One region of the Agromyces albus genome, then DNA from elsewhere that is predicted to be linked to it. Evidence: riboswitches for the same ligand, from Rfam matches in the RefSeq annotation. Region 1 holds a riboswitch; the other holds the start of a gene.
What was found. A riboswitch is a leader RNA that binds a small molecule or an ion and turns the genes downstream of it on or off. The one in region 1 is predicted to bind thiamine pyrophosphate.

Region 1 (4,208 bases):
CCGTCAACGGCAACGCTGATCGGTTCCTCGCCGTCGGCATCTACGGATACCAGTTCGCCGTGGCGGCAGATCTCCTGCGCGGCTATGCCGGATTCGACGTCGCCGCTGCCCAGAACATGCTGCTCAGGGTGTTCTATCCCATGAACAACCACTTCCTCACCGTGCACAACGGCGCGCGCATCTCGAACTACTGGGCGAACTGGGATCTCTGCAACATGAATGCAGTGCTCGCCATCGGCATCCTCTGCGATCGCCAAGACCTCATCGATCAGGCCGTCACCTACTTCAAGTCCGGCGGCGGAAACGGATCGATCGGCAACGCCGTGCCGTTCCTGCACCCCGACGGCCTCGCCCAGTGGCAGGAGAGCGGTCGCGACCAGGGCCACACCATGATGGGCATGGGGCAGATGAGCACATTCTGCGAGATGGCGTGGAACCAGGGCATCGACCTCTACGGCTACGACGACAGCCGGTTCCTGATGGCCGCCGAGTACGTCGCGAAGTACAACCTCGGCCACGACGTGCCGTTCACCCCGTACACGTGGCAGTCGGGTCCGTCGACGACCGCGTCCCACGTCGGATGGCAGACGCAGACCGTCATCTCCGAGGCCGGCCGCGGTCACGTGCGGCCCGTGTGGGAACTCATCTACAACCACTACGTGATACGGCGAGGGCTCAGCGCGCCCCACGTCGCCGAGATCGCCGCCCAAGTACGCCCCGAGGGCGGCGGCGGCGACTACGGACCCAACAGCGGCGGCTTCGACCAGCTCGGATTCGGAACGCTGGCGTTCTCGCTCCCGGCTGGCGCGCCGATGCCAACGCCGGAGCCTGCTCCGGCTCCGGCACCCGAAGCGGCTGCGGCTCCCGAACCGACGACGGCTCCCCCGAGCGTTCCGGCGCCCGCGGCGACGGCAAGGCCGACCCCGACTGCGGCGCCGGCCCCTGCCGCCGCATCGACCGGCCGGAAGAAGCCGCTTCGACTGGGCCGCTCGGACTGGATGTCGCGCATGCTGAGCTGGGGCCGAACGCGAGGCTGAGTTCGGTTCCGGATGCCGCGCGGCCGGCGTTTCTTCGGCGCGGATGGCGTCGGTTTCGAAGCTGGTGATGGGCCGGTCGCTTGGCCGGCCCATCAGCGGTTCAGCTCACCACACACGGGTTTTCCAACCGCTCGATGACCGAGCGGTCCCAGCATCCGTCAGGCCCCCATGGGATTTCCCTTGATTCCCTGGCCGAACACGACGACGCTACCTTCGCGGCTTCGCACCGGCGATGGGGAGCTCAACCCATGCCGGGTCACCGCACGCAAACGGCCATCGGATGCCGTAGCGGTGTCAACCCCGCGCGCCCTGTCCCGCCGGATGCGAGGGTGAGAATGCGGACGAAAGGACCGACCATGACCGACATGGACGACGGAACCATGGATGACGCCACCGACGAGGAGCCGACGGGCACCGGGAAAGCGCCGAAAGGCCCCCGCGATCACGGGACCATCCCCACTGACACCCGAGGCGACGCCGGCATCGACCGGGCCGGTGGTTTCCCGGGAGTCGGGAGCATCGGCACCGACTTCGGCGCCGCGGCGCTCGTGCCGGAATCGCTCGGCGTCGACGAGCAGTCGGTCACGATCGAGGACGACGACGATCCCGATGCGATCGCGCACCGCAGCGACTCGGATGACGACACGATCGCTCCCGACGGTGTCGGGCCCGAGGTGCGGCCGCCGAGCTGAGCCGAGCGAGCCGAGCGAGTCGACCACGCCGCGTCACGGTGCGTCGCTGCGCCCGCGATGTTCCGCGCCCGATAGCTAGGCTGGACCCGAGTGACACGGGGTGCCGCACACCCCGCCTCGCACGAGGCATCCGCGGCTGAGATCACACCCGTCGAACCTGATCTAGTTCGAACTAGCGAAGGGATGTCGCAATGCGCGATCGTCTGTCCATCGACCCTGCCCACCAGCCGGATACGGCGCGGAACGAGGTGCGCGCATGAGCATCGCGACGCAACCGACCGCACCACCGCCGCCACCGTCATCGGCGCCCACGCCGACTCCGACCACCGCCGGCCGCGACCCGCGCGTGCGCCGGGCCGTCACGGCCGCGACCTTCGGCACGGTGCTCGAGTGGTACGACTTCTTCCTCTACGGCACGGCCGCCGCGCTCGTGTTCCCGGCGCTGTTCTTCCCCGGCGAGGATCCGCTGACCGGCGTGCTGCTGTCGTTCGCGGTCTACGCGACCGGGTTCGTCGCCCGGCCTCTCGGCGGCGTGCTGTCGGGTTACTTCGGCGACCGGTACGGGCGGCGCCGCACGCTCACTGCGACCCTCCTCGTGATGGGCGTCGCGAGCGCGCTCATCGGCCTGCTGCCGACCCACGAGCAAGTGGGTGCGCTCGCACCGATGCTGCTCGTGGCGCTGCGGTTCGTGCAGGGCGTGGCGACCGGCGGCGAGTGGAGCGGCGCAGTACTGCTCGCGCTCCAGCACGCGAAGGAACGGCGTGGGTTCAGTGGCGGGTTCATCTCGAGCGCGGTGTACGTGGGGCTCATCCTCGGCAACCTCGCGTTCATCGTGCTTGTCGGCGTGCTCGACGAACAGAGCCTGCTCGCGTGGGGGTGGCGCGTGCCGTTCCTGCTGAGCCTCATCCTCGTGGGCATCGGCGCGTACCTGAGGCACCGCGTGGAGGAGTCGCCCGAGTTCATCGAGGTCGTGCGCAGCGGAGAACGCGCCAGGCAGCCGCTCACCGAAGCGCTGCGGCATCCGCGGAACATCCTCGCGATCTTCCTCGTGCGCCTCGGACAGAATACGAGCTTCTACGTGATCGCCGTGTTCTGCCTCAGCTACGCGTCGACGATGCTCGGCATGCCGCGCTGGGTCACGCTCACGGCGCTGCTCGTGGGTGCGACCGTGGCCGCGGTGCTCTGCCCGTTCTGGGGTGCGCTCGGCGACCGCGTCGGCGCGGGCCGACTCGTCACGGTCAGCCTCGTCGCACTCGGCCTGCTCGCGGTGCCGCTGTTCGTGGTGCTCGACACCGGCATCGCCGCGCTCATCATCGGCGTGGTCGTGCTTGCCGTCGGCATCGTCAACTCCGCCGCCGACGGCGTGCAACCGAGCTACTTCGCGTCGATGTTCGACGCCAGGGTGCGGTACTCGGGCATCTCGATCGGGCGTGAAGCGAGCTCGATCGTCGGCGGCGGGCTTGCACCGATCCTCGCGACGGCGCTGCTCGCATCGGCCGGGCATTGGTGGCCGATCGCCGTGATGATGATCATCAGCGCGGCGCTCGGCGTCGTGGGTGCGGCGATCGCGCGACCCGTGCGCGAGTGATCGCTGAGGCGATCGTCTGACGCATCGCGACACCCGACGTGGCGGCGCAGCGCACGCCGGGTGTCGCGATCCCAGGCAGCCCGCTCAGCTCGCCGCGAGCAGGCCGAGCGTGTCGACGACCCGGTTCGAGAAGCCCCACTCGTTGTCGTACCACGCGACGACCTTGACGTGCTTGCCGTGCACGCGCGTGAGCGCTGCATCGAAGATCGCCGACGCGGGCTCTCCCGTGATGTCGCTCGACACGAGCGGGTCGTCGGCGTAGTCGAGAATGCCGGCGAGCGGCCCGGATGCGGCCGCGCGATACGCCGCGAGCACTTCGTCGAGCGTCACCTCACGCGAGACGGTCGTGTTGAGCTCGACGATCGAGCCGACGGGCACGGGCACGCGGATCGAGTCGCCCGAGAGCTTGCCGTCGAGCCCCGGCAGCACGAGCCCGATCGCCTTCGCGGCGCCGGTCGTCGTCGGCGTGATGTTCACGGCCGCCGCGCGGGCGCGACGCAGGTCGCGGTGCGGGCCGTCCTGCAGGTTCTGCTCCTGCGTGTAGGCGTGCACGGTCGTCATGAAGCCGTGCTCGATGCCGGCGAGGCCGTCGAGCACCGCGGCGAGCGGAGCGAGCGCATTGGTCGTGCACGAGGCGTTCGAGATGATCGTGTGCGCGGCAGGGTCGTACGCGTCGGTGTTGACGCCGTAGGCGATGGTCACGTCGGCGTCGCTCGACGGCGCGCTCACGAGCACGCGCTTCGCGCCGGCGGTGAGGTGGCCGCGCGCGGCATCCGCTGAAGTGAATCGGCCCGTGGACTCGAGCACGAGCTCGACCTCGAGCTCGGCCCACGGCAACTGCGACGGCTCACGTTCGGCGAGCACGCGGATGCGGCGGCCGTCGACCACGAG
Region 2 (4,208 bases), 1.1 Mb from region 1:
GCCCGAATCGATCGAGGCGGTGCACGCCGAGGCGTTCGCGAAGCTCACCCCTGAGCAGCGCGCCGAGGTCTACCGCACGCTCGCGGAGCAGGCGCCGCCCGGTGAACGCATCGCCTCCGACGAACCGTCCGTGCTCGCCCGCGCCGCCACGCGCGCCGAGGTCCGCTCTCCGGGAACCATGGAGCGCGCGTTCGCCGGCGGCAACGCCGCCGAGGGCCGCGGGAACATGGGCGGCCCGTCGTTCGGCTCGATGTTCGGCGGTTCGATGCTCGGCGCGATCGCCGGCGTCGTCGTGGGTTCCGCGATCGCCCAGGCGTTCCTGCCCGACGCGTCGTCCGCCGATGCCGGCACCGACACGGGTGGTGATGCTGGAGCCGACACCGGTGCTGCCGATGCATCCGGTGCCGATGCCGGTTCGGCGGATGCATCCGGTGCCGACGCGGGTGGGTACGACGGCGGAGGCGGATTCGGCGACTTCGGCGGTGGCGATTTCGGTGGTGGCGGCGACTTCGGCTTCTGAGCAGATCAGGTGTGCGCCGCGTGGAAGCCGATGACGGCGGCACGGGTTAGGGTCGCAGCATGAGCAAGCAAGACGGCTCGTCGCGTCAGGTCACGACGGGTCCCGTCGACGACTCCGCGACGCCGATCCTGCACGTCGACATGGACGCGTTCTTCGTCTCGGTCGAACTGCTCACCCGCCCCGAGTTGCGCGGCAAGCCCGTGCTCGTCGGCGGCACCGCCGGTCGCGGCGTCGTGGCCGCCGCGAGCTATGAGGCGCGTCGATTCGGCGTGAACTCCGCGATGCCGATGTCGATCGCGTTGCAGCGCTGCCCGAACGCCATCGTGCTCCGCGGTGACTACGCGAGCTACGCGAAGTACTCCAAGCAGGTCATGGCGATCTTCGAGCAGCTCACGCCACTGGTCGAGCCGCTCTCCATCGACGAGGCGTTCCTCGATGTGTCGGGAGCCAGGCGCCTGCACGGCAGTCCGGCCGAGATCGCCTGGACCATCCGTGAGCGCGTGCGCGCCGAGACCGGGCTCACCTGCTCCGTCGGGGTCGCGGCGACCAAGTACGTCGCGAAGGTCGCCTCGAGCCGCGCGAAGCCCGACGGCATGCTCGTCGTACCGGCCGCCGACACCGTCGCCTTCTTGCATCCGCTGCCGGTCTCGGCGCTGTGGGGCGTCGGCCGGGTCACCGAGGAGTCGCTCCTCAGGCTCGGGCTCCGCACCGTCGGCGACGTCGCCACGATGCCGCACGACGCACTCGTGCGCGCAGTCGGTCCGGCGCTCGCATCGAGGCTCGAGCGGCTCGCGAACGGCATCGATCCGCGCGACGTGCACACGACCCGCGTCGAGAAGAGCATCGGCCACGAGAACACGTTCGGCTACGATCTCACCGATCCTGTCGACATCCGCCGCGAGCTGCTCCGTCTCGCCGACAATGTCGGTGTGCGGCTGCGCAAGGCCGGCCTCGTCGGCCGCACCGTGGTGCTGAAGCTCCGTTACGGCGACTTCCGCACGGTCACGCGGTCGCGCACGCTGGCCGAGCCCACCGATGTCGCGCGCCGCATCTACGACGAGGCATCCGAAGCGCTCACCGAGCTCATCGGCGACGGGCAGCGCATCCGGCTCATCGGCGTGCGCGCCGAGCACCTGCAGGTGTCGGGCAGCGGCGCGATGCTGTGGGATCCAGACGAGGAGTGGCGCGACGCCGAGCGCACGATCGACGAGGTCACGGCGAAGTTCGGCAAGGGGTCGGTGCGTCCGGCAACCCTCGTCGGCCGCAGAGGTGAGCGAGGCGAGCGGGGCGAGGCAGGTGAGCGAGGCGAGGCACGTGATGAGCAATCGCGTGCCGATGGTGACGACGACGCGTCGACCGCGGCGGCAGGGTGGGGCTGGTAGGCCGCGGCATCCCCGAGTAGCGTTGCCCGCATGGCTGAACTCGTACTGGAACTCGCAGAGACCGTTTCCGGCGTCGGCGTGAAGACGTCTTACGGCGAGACACTCGACATCGACGGCACCAAGGTGGTTCCGGTGGCGCTCGGCTACTACGGCTTCGGCGGTGGCGGTGGGAGCGACGAGAAGGGCGACCAGGGCAGTGGAGGCGGCGGAGGCGGCGTCTCCATTCCGATCGGCGCATACATCGGTCGCGGAGGCGACGTGCGCTTCGAGCCGAACCTCATCGGGCTGATGCTCGTCGCGACGCCGCTCATCTGGGTGACGGGCAAGGCCTTGAAGGTGGTCATCCGCGCGCTCAAGCGCTGACGGCTCGCAGCGCAGCCCTGCGCCGTTGCGTCGTCGTTGCTGTCGCACGGCGTCATCCAGACTGCCGGTCGTCGCAAGTCGGCGAACTCCGCGGCGTATACTCGGTGTCGAACACGGGAGTCCGGTGAGCCGGGCTGAGAGGAAGGTTCTCAACCTTCGACCGTCGAACCTGATCTGGGTAATGCCAGCGCAGGGAGGGCATCACATCTCAATCCCGTGCCTCTTTCCACGAATCGAAAGGGCACGTCAGTGCACAACGCAACCAACTCCGACACCGCCGAGACCACGCCGGCGGCCAGCCCGTCACGTTCTGGCTGGCGAGTCGTCGACATCGTCGTCGCGAGCGTCATCGGCGTCGCGACCGGCCTCGTCTTCCTGTTCTGGAACAACGTCGGCTACGCCTGGTTCGTCGCGGCCGACGCCGTGACGCCGGGTCTCGGCGGTGTCGCCGTGGGCATCTGGCTCATCGGCGGCGTGCTCGGCGGGCTCATCATCCGCAAGCCCGGCGCGGCGCTCTTCGTCGAGCTCCTCGCCGCGGTCGTCTCCGCGCTCGTCGGAAACCAGTGGGGCATCGAGACGATCTACTCGGGGCTCGCGCAGGGTCTCGGCGCCGAACTCGTCTTCGCGGCGTTCCGGTACAAGCGCTTCGGCGTGCTGCAGGCCGTGCTCGCCGGTGCGGCCGCCGGCGCGGCGGCCTGGACCCTCGAGCTCTTCCTCTCGGGCAACCTGCAGAAGTCGGCCGAGTTCCTCGGGCTCTACTTCGTCGCAGTGGTGATCTCGGGCGCGATCCTCGCCGGCCTCCTCGGCTGGCTCGTGGTACGTGCGCTTGCCGCGACCGGTGCATTGCACCGCTTCGCAGCAGGGCGGGACGTGACCGAGCGGGTCTGACCCATGTCGGAATCCTCGCTGGCACAACGACCCGTCCGCGTCGAGGCTCGCGGCTGGGGCTGGCGTCACGCCGGCCGCATCCGATGGGCGATCGACGGCATCGACTTCGTCATCGAGCCGGGGGAGCGAGTGCTCCTGCTCGGTCCGTCCGGGTCCGGCAAGTCGTCGCTCCTGCATGCCCTGGCCGGCGTGCACGGCGGTGATGACGAGGGCGAGCAGCGCGGACGGTTGCTCATCGACGGTGCTGCGGCGGGTGCGGCACGTGGGCGGGCGGGCCTCGTGTTGCAGGATCCCGACTCCCAGGTGATCCTTGCTCGGGTCGGCGACGACGTGGCGTTCGGCTGCGAGAACCTCGGTGTGCCGCGCGACGAGATCTGGCGGCGAGTGGGCGAGGCACTCGACGCCGTGGGACTCGAGCTGCCGTTCGCGCATCCCACCTCGGCGCTCTCGGGCGGGCAGAAGCAGCGGCTCGCCCTCGCCGGCGCGATCGCCATGCGGCCAGGTCTCCTGCTCCTCGACGAACCCACCGCGAACCTCGATCCTTCGGGCGTCAGCGAGGTGCGCGACGCCGTCGCACGCGTGCTCGACCGCATCGGTGCCACCTTCGTCGTCGTCGAACACCGCGTCGACGTCTGGCTCGATCTCGTCGACCGGGTGGTCGTGCTCGGCGCCGACGGGCGGGTCCTGGCCGATGGGCCGCCGGCGGAGGTGCTCGAACGGCACCGGGATGCGCTCCTCGCCGCAGGCGTGTGGGTCCCGGGCGTGCCGCTTCCGATCGTGGGCGGGGTCGATCCAGCGAGGAGGTGCCCGACCGAGTCGATCCTCGTCGGCGAGCAACTCGCCATCGGACGTCGACGCGGTGCTGTCGTACGGGCGGGCCTCGACGTCTCGCTTCCCGACGGATGCTCCACGGTGCTCACCGGACCCAACGGCGCCGGCAAGTCGACGTTGGCGCTCACCCTCGGCGGGCTGCTGGCGCCGCTCTCCGGCCGCGTCGCGGCATCTGATTCGCTGGCGTCGAGCCTTGGATCGGCCCCCATCCGGTGGCGCTCGCG

Region 2: linked by a shared signal. The riboswitch ahead of QFZ29_RS09435 (ECF transporter S component) and the one ahead of QFZ29_RS14775 (MFS transporter) in region 1 are both predicted to bind thiamine pyrophosphate.

The regions. Positions count from the first base shown of each region.
Region 1 covers NZ_JAUSWX010000001.1:3,120,156-3,124,363, forward strand. Annotated here, with positions in the region: gene QFZ29_RS14765 (alginate lyase family protein) at 1-1,037, shown strand, start outside; gene QFZ29_RS14770 (hypothetical protein) at 1,394-1,729, shown strand; TPP riboswitch at 1,816-1,930, shown strand; gene QFZ29_RS14775 (MFS transporter) at 1,986-3,317, shown strand; gene gap (type I glyceraldehyde-3-phosphate dehydrogenase) at 3,402-4,208, opposite strand, start outside.
Region 2 covers NZ_JAUSWX010000001.1:1,999,143-2,003,350, reverse strand. Annotated here, with positions in the region: gene QFZ29_RS09450 (hypothetical protein) at 1-520, shown strand, start outside; gene QFZ29_RS09445 (DNA polymerase IV) at 580-1,902, shown strand; gene QFZ29_RS09440 (hypothetical protein) at 1,933-2,265, shown strand; TPP riboswitch at 2,369-2,478, shown strand; gene QFZ29_RS09435 (ECF transporter S component) at 2,515-3,153, shown strand; gene QFZ29_RS09430 (ABC transporter ATP-binding protein) at 3,157-4,208, shown strand, end outside.